2 regions of the Bradyrhizobium sp. WD16 genome follow, and region 2 is predicted to be linked to the other one. Evidence: riboswitches for the same ligand, from Rfam matches in the RefSeq annotation. Region 2 holds a riboswitch; the other holds the start of a gene.

Region 1 (3,406 bases), 370 kb from region 2:
GCTGCAGGCCACTGGCGTCGATATTGTGCTGGTCGATCCGCAATACGTGCCGGCAACCACCGCGAAGGAGGCCGAGACCAATCGTATGGTCAGCCTGATCAGTCGCGCGGCGCGCGCCATGAAGGTGGGACTGTTCCCGCGCTTCGAGGTGATGAAGGAGTGGCACAACGACCAGCGGCTGCCGTTTGACGATTTCGTCATCAATGACGGGCTGCACATGAACGACTGGGGCTATGCCTGCTTCGCCCAGTTGCTGGGCGACTGCATCATCCAGTCGGTCGACCAGGTTAAGGCCGGCATCGAGGCTGAGCCCAACATTCTGACGTTCCGGCCGCTGTAGGCGTAAGGCTCTCGCTTCTGCAGGGTGTGCCGGCTTCCCGGCTCTTCCGCTTGCCGGCCCCTCTGCGATCTGGCGCAGCATTCTGGGTCACCCGCTTTGCGCGGGTGGCCGCCAGCAGCAATCACCTCAAGCCTTTTCCAGCGCCGCTTGCAGGTCCTCGATGAGGTCGTCGCGGTGCTCTAGTCCCGCCGAGAAGCGGATGAAGCCCTCGGAGATCCCGAGTTCAGCGCGCGCTTCCGGCGTCAGCCGCTGATGGGTTGTGGTCGCCGGATGAGTGACGATGCTCTTGGAGTCGCCGAGATTGTTGCTGATGCAGGCGATCCTGAGGGCATTGAGCATGCGGAACGCCGCTGCCTTGCCGCCCTTCACCTCGAACCCGACCAGCGTCGAGCCGCCGCGCATCTGCTTCTTGACGACTGCCGCCTGCGGATGATCGTCGCGCCCGGGATAGACCAGGCGCGGGATCTTCGGGTGACTGGCAAGGGTGTCGGCGATGGCCGTCGCTGTCTCGGTCTGCTGGCGAACGCGGATTGCCAGGGTCTCGAGCCCCTTGAGCAGAACCCAGGCGTTGAACGGGGATATCGAGGGGCCGGTCTGGCGCAGGAATGTGTGGATGTGTTCCTGGATGAATTGCTCGGACGACAGGATCACGCCGCCGAGACAGCGGCCCTGGCCATCGATATGCTTGGTTGCCGAATAAACCACGACATCGGCACCGAGCGCGAGCGGACTCTGCCAGATCGGGGTGGCGAACACATTGTCGACCACGAGCCTTGCACCACCGGAATGAGCAATGTCAGCGACAGCGGCGATGTCGACGACATCGAGGGTCGGATTGGTCGGGCTCTCCAGGAAACAGGTGCGGGTGTTGGGCCGCATTGCCTTGCGCCACTGGTCGAGATCCATGCCGTCGACCAGCGTCGAGGTGATGCCATAGCGCGGCAGCAGGTCCTCGAGGATATAGCGGCAGGACCCGAACAGGGCCTTGGCGGCGACCACGTGATCCCCGCTGCGCAGCGGCGCAAGAATGGCGGTGGTGACCGCCGCCATGCCGGTGGCGGTGGCGCGCGCCGCTTCGGCGCCTTCGAGTTCGGTCATGCGCCGCTCGAACATTGCCACCGTGGGGTTGGAAAAACGTGAATAGAGGAAGCCGGGGTCGTGACCGGTGAAGCGCGCCTCGCACTGTTCGGCGCTCTCATAGACGAATCCCTGGGTCAGGAAGAGCGCCTCGGAGGTCTCGCCATATTGCGAGCGCAGCGTTCCGCCGTGGACCAGGCGGGTTTCGGGACGATAATTGCGGGTATTTTCGGACATCGCGAGACTCCAGACGGACCGACGGCAATCGGCCAATAAAAAAACCGGCCTGAACAAGACGTTCGGCCGGGATCACGGATGTCCCCGGCCTGTTTAGCGAGTTGTTTAACGTGGCTGCAAGCCGGCCGGCTCAAATGACCACGGGATAAGTCACGCTCTTAGTCCGCGTCAGGCTTTTCGTCAAGCTGGGCTTCGGTTAACCGAAGGAGGGCTATGGAGAGCCTTCAGGAACCGTCGACCGTGCCGCTGCCGCTGCCACCCGATGCCAGGGGAATCCTGCCCGATCGCATGATCGCGGCGATGGCCGATGCCGGCCTGATCCTGCCGGATCAGCCCTTCGTCGAAAGCCAGATCCAGCCGGCAAGCCTCGATCTGCGGCTCGGCGCCACCGCCTTCCGCGTTCGCGCCAGTTTCCTGCCCGGTCCCGGCGCTACCGTGGCCGAGCGCATCGAAGACCTCAAGCTGCACGAGATCGATCTGACCGGCGATGCGGTGCTGGAGACCAATTGCGTCTATGTGGTGCCGCTGCTCGAGAGCCTGGCGCTGCCGCCGTCGATCTGCGCCGCCGCCAATCCCAAGAGCTCGACCGGCCGGCTCGACGTTTTCACCCGCGTGATCGCCGACGGCACCAGCCGCTTCGACATGATCCATCCCGGCTATCACGGCCCGCTGTACGCCGAGATCAGCCCGAAAACCTTTCCGGTGTTGCTGCGCGAGGGCTCACGCCTGTCACAGATCCGGTTTCGCGTCGGTGACGCCGTGCTCGGCAGCACGGCGCTGCAGGCGCTGCACGCCAAGGAACGACTGGTCGACATTGACGATCCCGATCTCTCCAACGGTCTCGCGCTGAGCGTGGATTTGTCTGGCGAGGGCTCGGGCGGCTTCGTCGGCTACCGCGCCAAGCGCCATACCGGCGTCGTCGATATCGACCGGCGCGGTGGCTATGCGGTGGAGGAATTCTGGGAGCCGATCCGCGCGCGCGACGACCTCAGCCTGATCCTCGATCCCGGCGAATTCTATATCCTCGCTTCCAAGGAGGCGGTGCAGGTGCCGCCGGATTTCGCCGCCGAAATGGTGCCCTTCGATCCCCTGGTCGGCGAGTTTCGCGTCCACTACGCCGGCTTCTTCGATCCAGGCTTCGGTTACGCGGGCGCCGGCGGCCAAGGCTCGCGCGCGGTGCTCGAAGTGCGCTCGCGCGAGGTGCCGTTCATCCTCGAGCATAACCAGGTCGTCGGGCGCCTTGTCTATGAGCATATGCTGGCGCGGCCCTCGGCGCTTTACGGCCAGCGCATCAATTCCAACTATCAGGGCCAGGGCCTGAAGCTCTCCAAGCATTTCCGCGCGCCCTGACAGCGTGATCGCGGCCTCATACGGCAGCGGTTTGTTTCGACCGCGCTTACTGCGGCAGCGCCCGGTTGAAGCGGGCCCGGGCGAATTTGCGCGCCTGCACCGGTTGGCCGAACAGGCTGCCCTGGGCAAGATCGAAGCCCAGTTCGCGGATCGTAAGCAGATCGGCGCGGCTGTCGACACCCTCGGCAATGGCGCGTGCGCCATAACCCGCCGCGAGTTCGGCGATGCTGCGGCAGACGTTTCGCTTGAGACGATCGTCGGCGCAGCCGTTGACGAAGTTGCGGTCGACCTTGATCTCGACGAAGGGGAAGCGCTCAAGGTCCATCAGCGCCGGCCAGTCGACGCCGAGATTGTCGACTGTCACCGCGACGTTATGGAAACGGACGCGTCGGGCGACCTCGC
Region 2 (3,406 bases):
GATCTCCGCGAAAGAGACCCGTGCGCCGCCGGCATTGAGCGCATGCACAACGGTGCGCGATTCCGAGGTCGGAAACAGCCAATCGCTGGTGAAGGACACCACGCAGAACCGGGTATCCGTGCCGCGAAAGGCGCTGGCGAGCGCGCCGCCGTGGTCGGCGGCGAGATCGAAATAGTCCATGGCCCGCGTCAGATAGAGATAGGAATTGGCGTCGAAACGTTCGACGAAGGACGACCCCTGATGGCGCAGATAGCTCTCCACCTCGAAATCGGCATCGAAGGAGAAGGTCGGCACCTCACGATCCTGAAGACGGCGACCGAACTTGCGATGCAGCGCCGCGTCGGAGAGATAGGTGATATGCGCTGCCATGCGCGCCACGCCGAGGCCGCGATGCGGCTTGATGCCGTGCTCGAAATAGCGCCCGTTATGCCAGTCCGGATCGGCCATCACCGCTTGGCGGCCGACTTCATGAAAGGCGATGTTCTGGGCCGAATGACGCGGCGCGCAGGCAATCGGCAACGCCGAGAATACGCGCTGCGGATAGGCGGAGGCCCACTGCAACACCTGCATGCCGCCCATCGAACCGCCGACCGCCGCGAACAACGTCTCGATGCCGAGCCGGTCGATCAGCATGGCCTGGGCACGCACCATGTCGGGAATGGTGATGACCGGGAAATCCAGCCCCCATAGTCTTCCGGTGGCGGGATTGGTCGAGGACGGGCCGGTCGAGCCGAGACACCCGCCGACCACGTTCGAACAGACGACGAAATAGCGCTCCGTATCGATCGGCTTGCCCGGACCGACCAGCGTCTCCCACCAGCCGGGCTTGCCGGTGACCGGATGGACATTGGCGACGTGCTGATCGCCGGTCAGCGCATGGCAGATCAACACTGCGTTGGTGCCGTCGGCGTTCAGCCTGCCGTAGGTCTGATAGGCGATCTGGAACGGCGCGAGATCGACGCCGCAGTCCAGCCGCAGCGGCGTGTCGGAGCCGAACTCCGCGACCAGCGAGGTCGGACGATCGGCCTCGCGCGCATAGTGCGGCGCCGGCGCTCGCTTGCCTGCTTCGAGGGCGGAATCGGACATCGTGTCTCCAGACCAATGGATCTGGTCATAAAAAAACCGGCCTGAACAACGGTTCGGCCGGGATCTCGTCTGTCCCCGGCCTGTTTAGCGAGTTGTTTAACGTGGCTGCAAGCCGGCCGGCTCAAATGACCACGGAATACCAAAGCTTCTATGCCCGGCCGGGCCGATCGTCAAGGCGCGTCGCTTCCCCGCCGGCCTCGGCCGGGGGTCGGCGAAAAGGCAAATTGGTCAATGTTTTCTTTGCTTTCGTCCGTCCAACTTCCTATCAATGAGCCTTCCCTGCGCGGCTTTTTCTTTCGATCGAAACTGTCGGCGCACGTCGTTCCGAAGGCCGCGAGATGTCCAAGTCCCCCCCCGCGTCACCCCCCGCACCGCCAGTGCTGACCGACTTGCGTCGCGAGATCGACCACATCGACGAGCAGGTGCACACCCTGCTGATGCAGCGTGCCGACATCATCGATCGACTGATCTCGGTGAAGAAGACCCAGGAGGTCGGCTCGGCGTTTCGTCCGGCACGCGAGGCGGACATGATGAAGCGGCTGGTGCAGCGCCACCGCGGCATCCTGCCGCTCGACACCGTCGAGAGCATCTGGCGCGTCATCATCGCCACCTTCACCTATGTGCAGGCGCCATTCTCGGTCCACGCCGACCTGTCGCCCGGGGAATCGGCGATGCGCGATTCCGCCCGTTTTCATTTCGGCTTCACCGTGCCCTTCGTCGCGCATTTCAGCGCCGCGGCCGCGGTCGAGGCGGTGGCGAAATCCAAGGGCGACCTCGCGCTGGTCTCGGCGACCGGCGGCCGAACCCCGTGGTGGCTGCCGCTCGAGGCTACCGGCGCGCCGAAGATCATCGCCCGCCTGCCCTTCGTCGAACGCGCCGACCATCCGGCGGCGCTGCCGGTCTTCGTCGTCTCGCGTGTCGCCGACGACGCCATGGTCACCGACATCGAGATGTGGAGCATCCGCGTTTCCGGCTGGAGCGCGGCGGTGGCCCGCGCGGTATCTCCGCTCGCCGACATCGTCGCCGTGCCCGACGGCACCTTCGACGGCGCGGCGCTGCTGGTGTCGCTGCCTGGACGCGGCTCGCCCCGCGAGACCGCGGCCCTCGACGAACTGCGCGTCACCCTGATCTCGGCGGGGGCTTCGGTGCGCACCACGGCCCTCGTCGGCAGCCACGCGGCGCGCTATACGGTGTCTCAGACGCCCGCGCCGGAAGCGCCCTGACAAGCCTCTCGATTCGTTCCATTTGGAGTTTCGTTCGATGTCTCGCCCCGTGCCGAAGCCCGGCATTCTCGATATTGCGCCCTACACGCCCGGCAAGAGCGGCAGCGAACAAGGCGGCCGCGTCTTCAAGCTGTCCGCCAACGAGAACGCTCTGGGTCCCTCGCCCAGGGCGGTCGAGGCCTACAAGGCGGCAGCGGCGCATCTCGAGGACTATCCGGAAGGCTCGTCGCGGGTGCTGCGCGAGGCCATCGGACACAAATTCGGCCTTGATCCGGAACGCATCATCTGCGGCGCCGGCTCCGACGAACTCCTCAATCTCCTCGCCTATGGCTATCTCGGGCCGGGCGACGAGGCGATCCACACCAGCCATGGCTTCCTGGTCTACCCGATCGCGACCATGGGCAACGGCGCCGCCAATATCGTCGCTCCGGAGCGGAACCTGATCGCGGATGTCGACGCCATCCTCGGTCTGGTGACGCCGCGTACCAAACTGATCTGGCTCGCCAATCCCAACAACCCGACCGGCACCTACCTGCCCTTCGACGAGGTCAAGCGGCTGCATGCGGGGCTGCGGCCGGATGTGCTGCTGGTGCTGGACGCCGCGTATTCCGACTTCGTCTCGCGCAACGATTACGAATCCGGGATCGAGCTGGTCGCGACCACCGAGAACACGGTAATGACGCGCACGTTTTCGAAGATCTATGGACTCGCGGCGCTGCGCATCGGCTGGATGTACGGGCCGGCGCACATCATCGACGCAGTCAACCGTATCCGTGGTCCCTTCAATGTCAGCACGCCGGCGATGATGGCGGCCGTCGCCGCGCTGGAGGACAGCGAATATTACGAGATGTCGCGGACTCACAATGAGCGCTGGCGGACCTGGCTAACCGAGGAGATCGAGCGCATCGGCCTGACGGTGACGCCGAGCGTCACCAACTTCCTGCTGATCAACTTCCCCAAGACCAAGGGCAAGACCGCCGACGACGCCGACGCGTTTCTCACCGAGCGCGGGCTGATCCTGCGCGCCTTGAAGAACTATCATCTGCCCGACGCTCTGCGCCTGACCATCGGCACCGAGGAGGCCAACCGCCTCGTAG

Evidence for each region. A riboswitch is a leader RNA that binds a small molecule or an ion and turns the genes downstream of it on or off. The one in region 2 is predicted to bind S-adenosylmethionine.
Region 1: linked by a shared signal. The riboswitch ahead of DB459_RS10755 (O-succinylhomoserine sulfhydrylase) and the one ahead of DB459_RS12485 (homoserine O-acetyltransferase) in region 2 are both predicted to bind S-adenosylmethionine.

What each region holds. Positions count from the first base shown of each region.
Region 1 covers NZ_CP028908.1:2,329,999-2,333,404, forward strand. The annotation lists gene DB459_RS10750 (SGNH/GDSL hydrolase family protein) at 1-340, shown strand, start outside; gene DB459_RS10755 (O-succinylhomoserine sulfhydrylase) at 467-1,654, opposite strand; SAM riboswitch at 1,727-1,806, opposite strand; gene DB459_RS10760 (2'-deoxycytidine 5'-triphosphate deaminase) at 1,868-3,004, shown strand; gene DB459_RS10765 (EAL domain-containing protein) at 3,051-3,406, opposite strand, start outside.
Region 2 covers NZ_CP028908.1:2,695,549-2,698,954, reverse strand. The annotation lists gene DB459_RS12485 (homoserine O-acetyltransferase) at 1-1,086, opposite strand, end outside; SAM riboswitch at 1,150-1,229, opposite strand; gene DB459_RS12480 (chorismate mutase) at 1,425-2,309, shown strand; gene hisC (histidinol-phosphate transaminase) at 2,347-3,406, shown strand, end outside.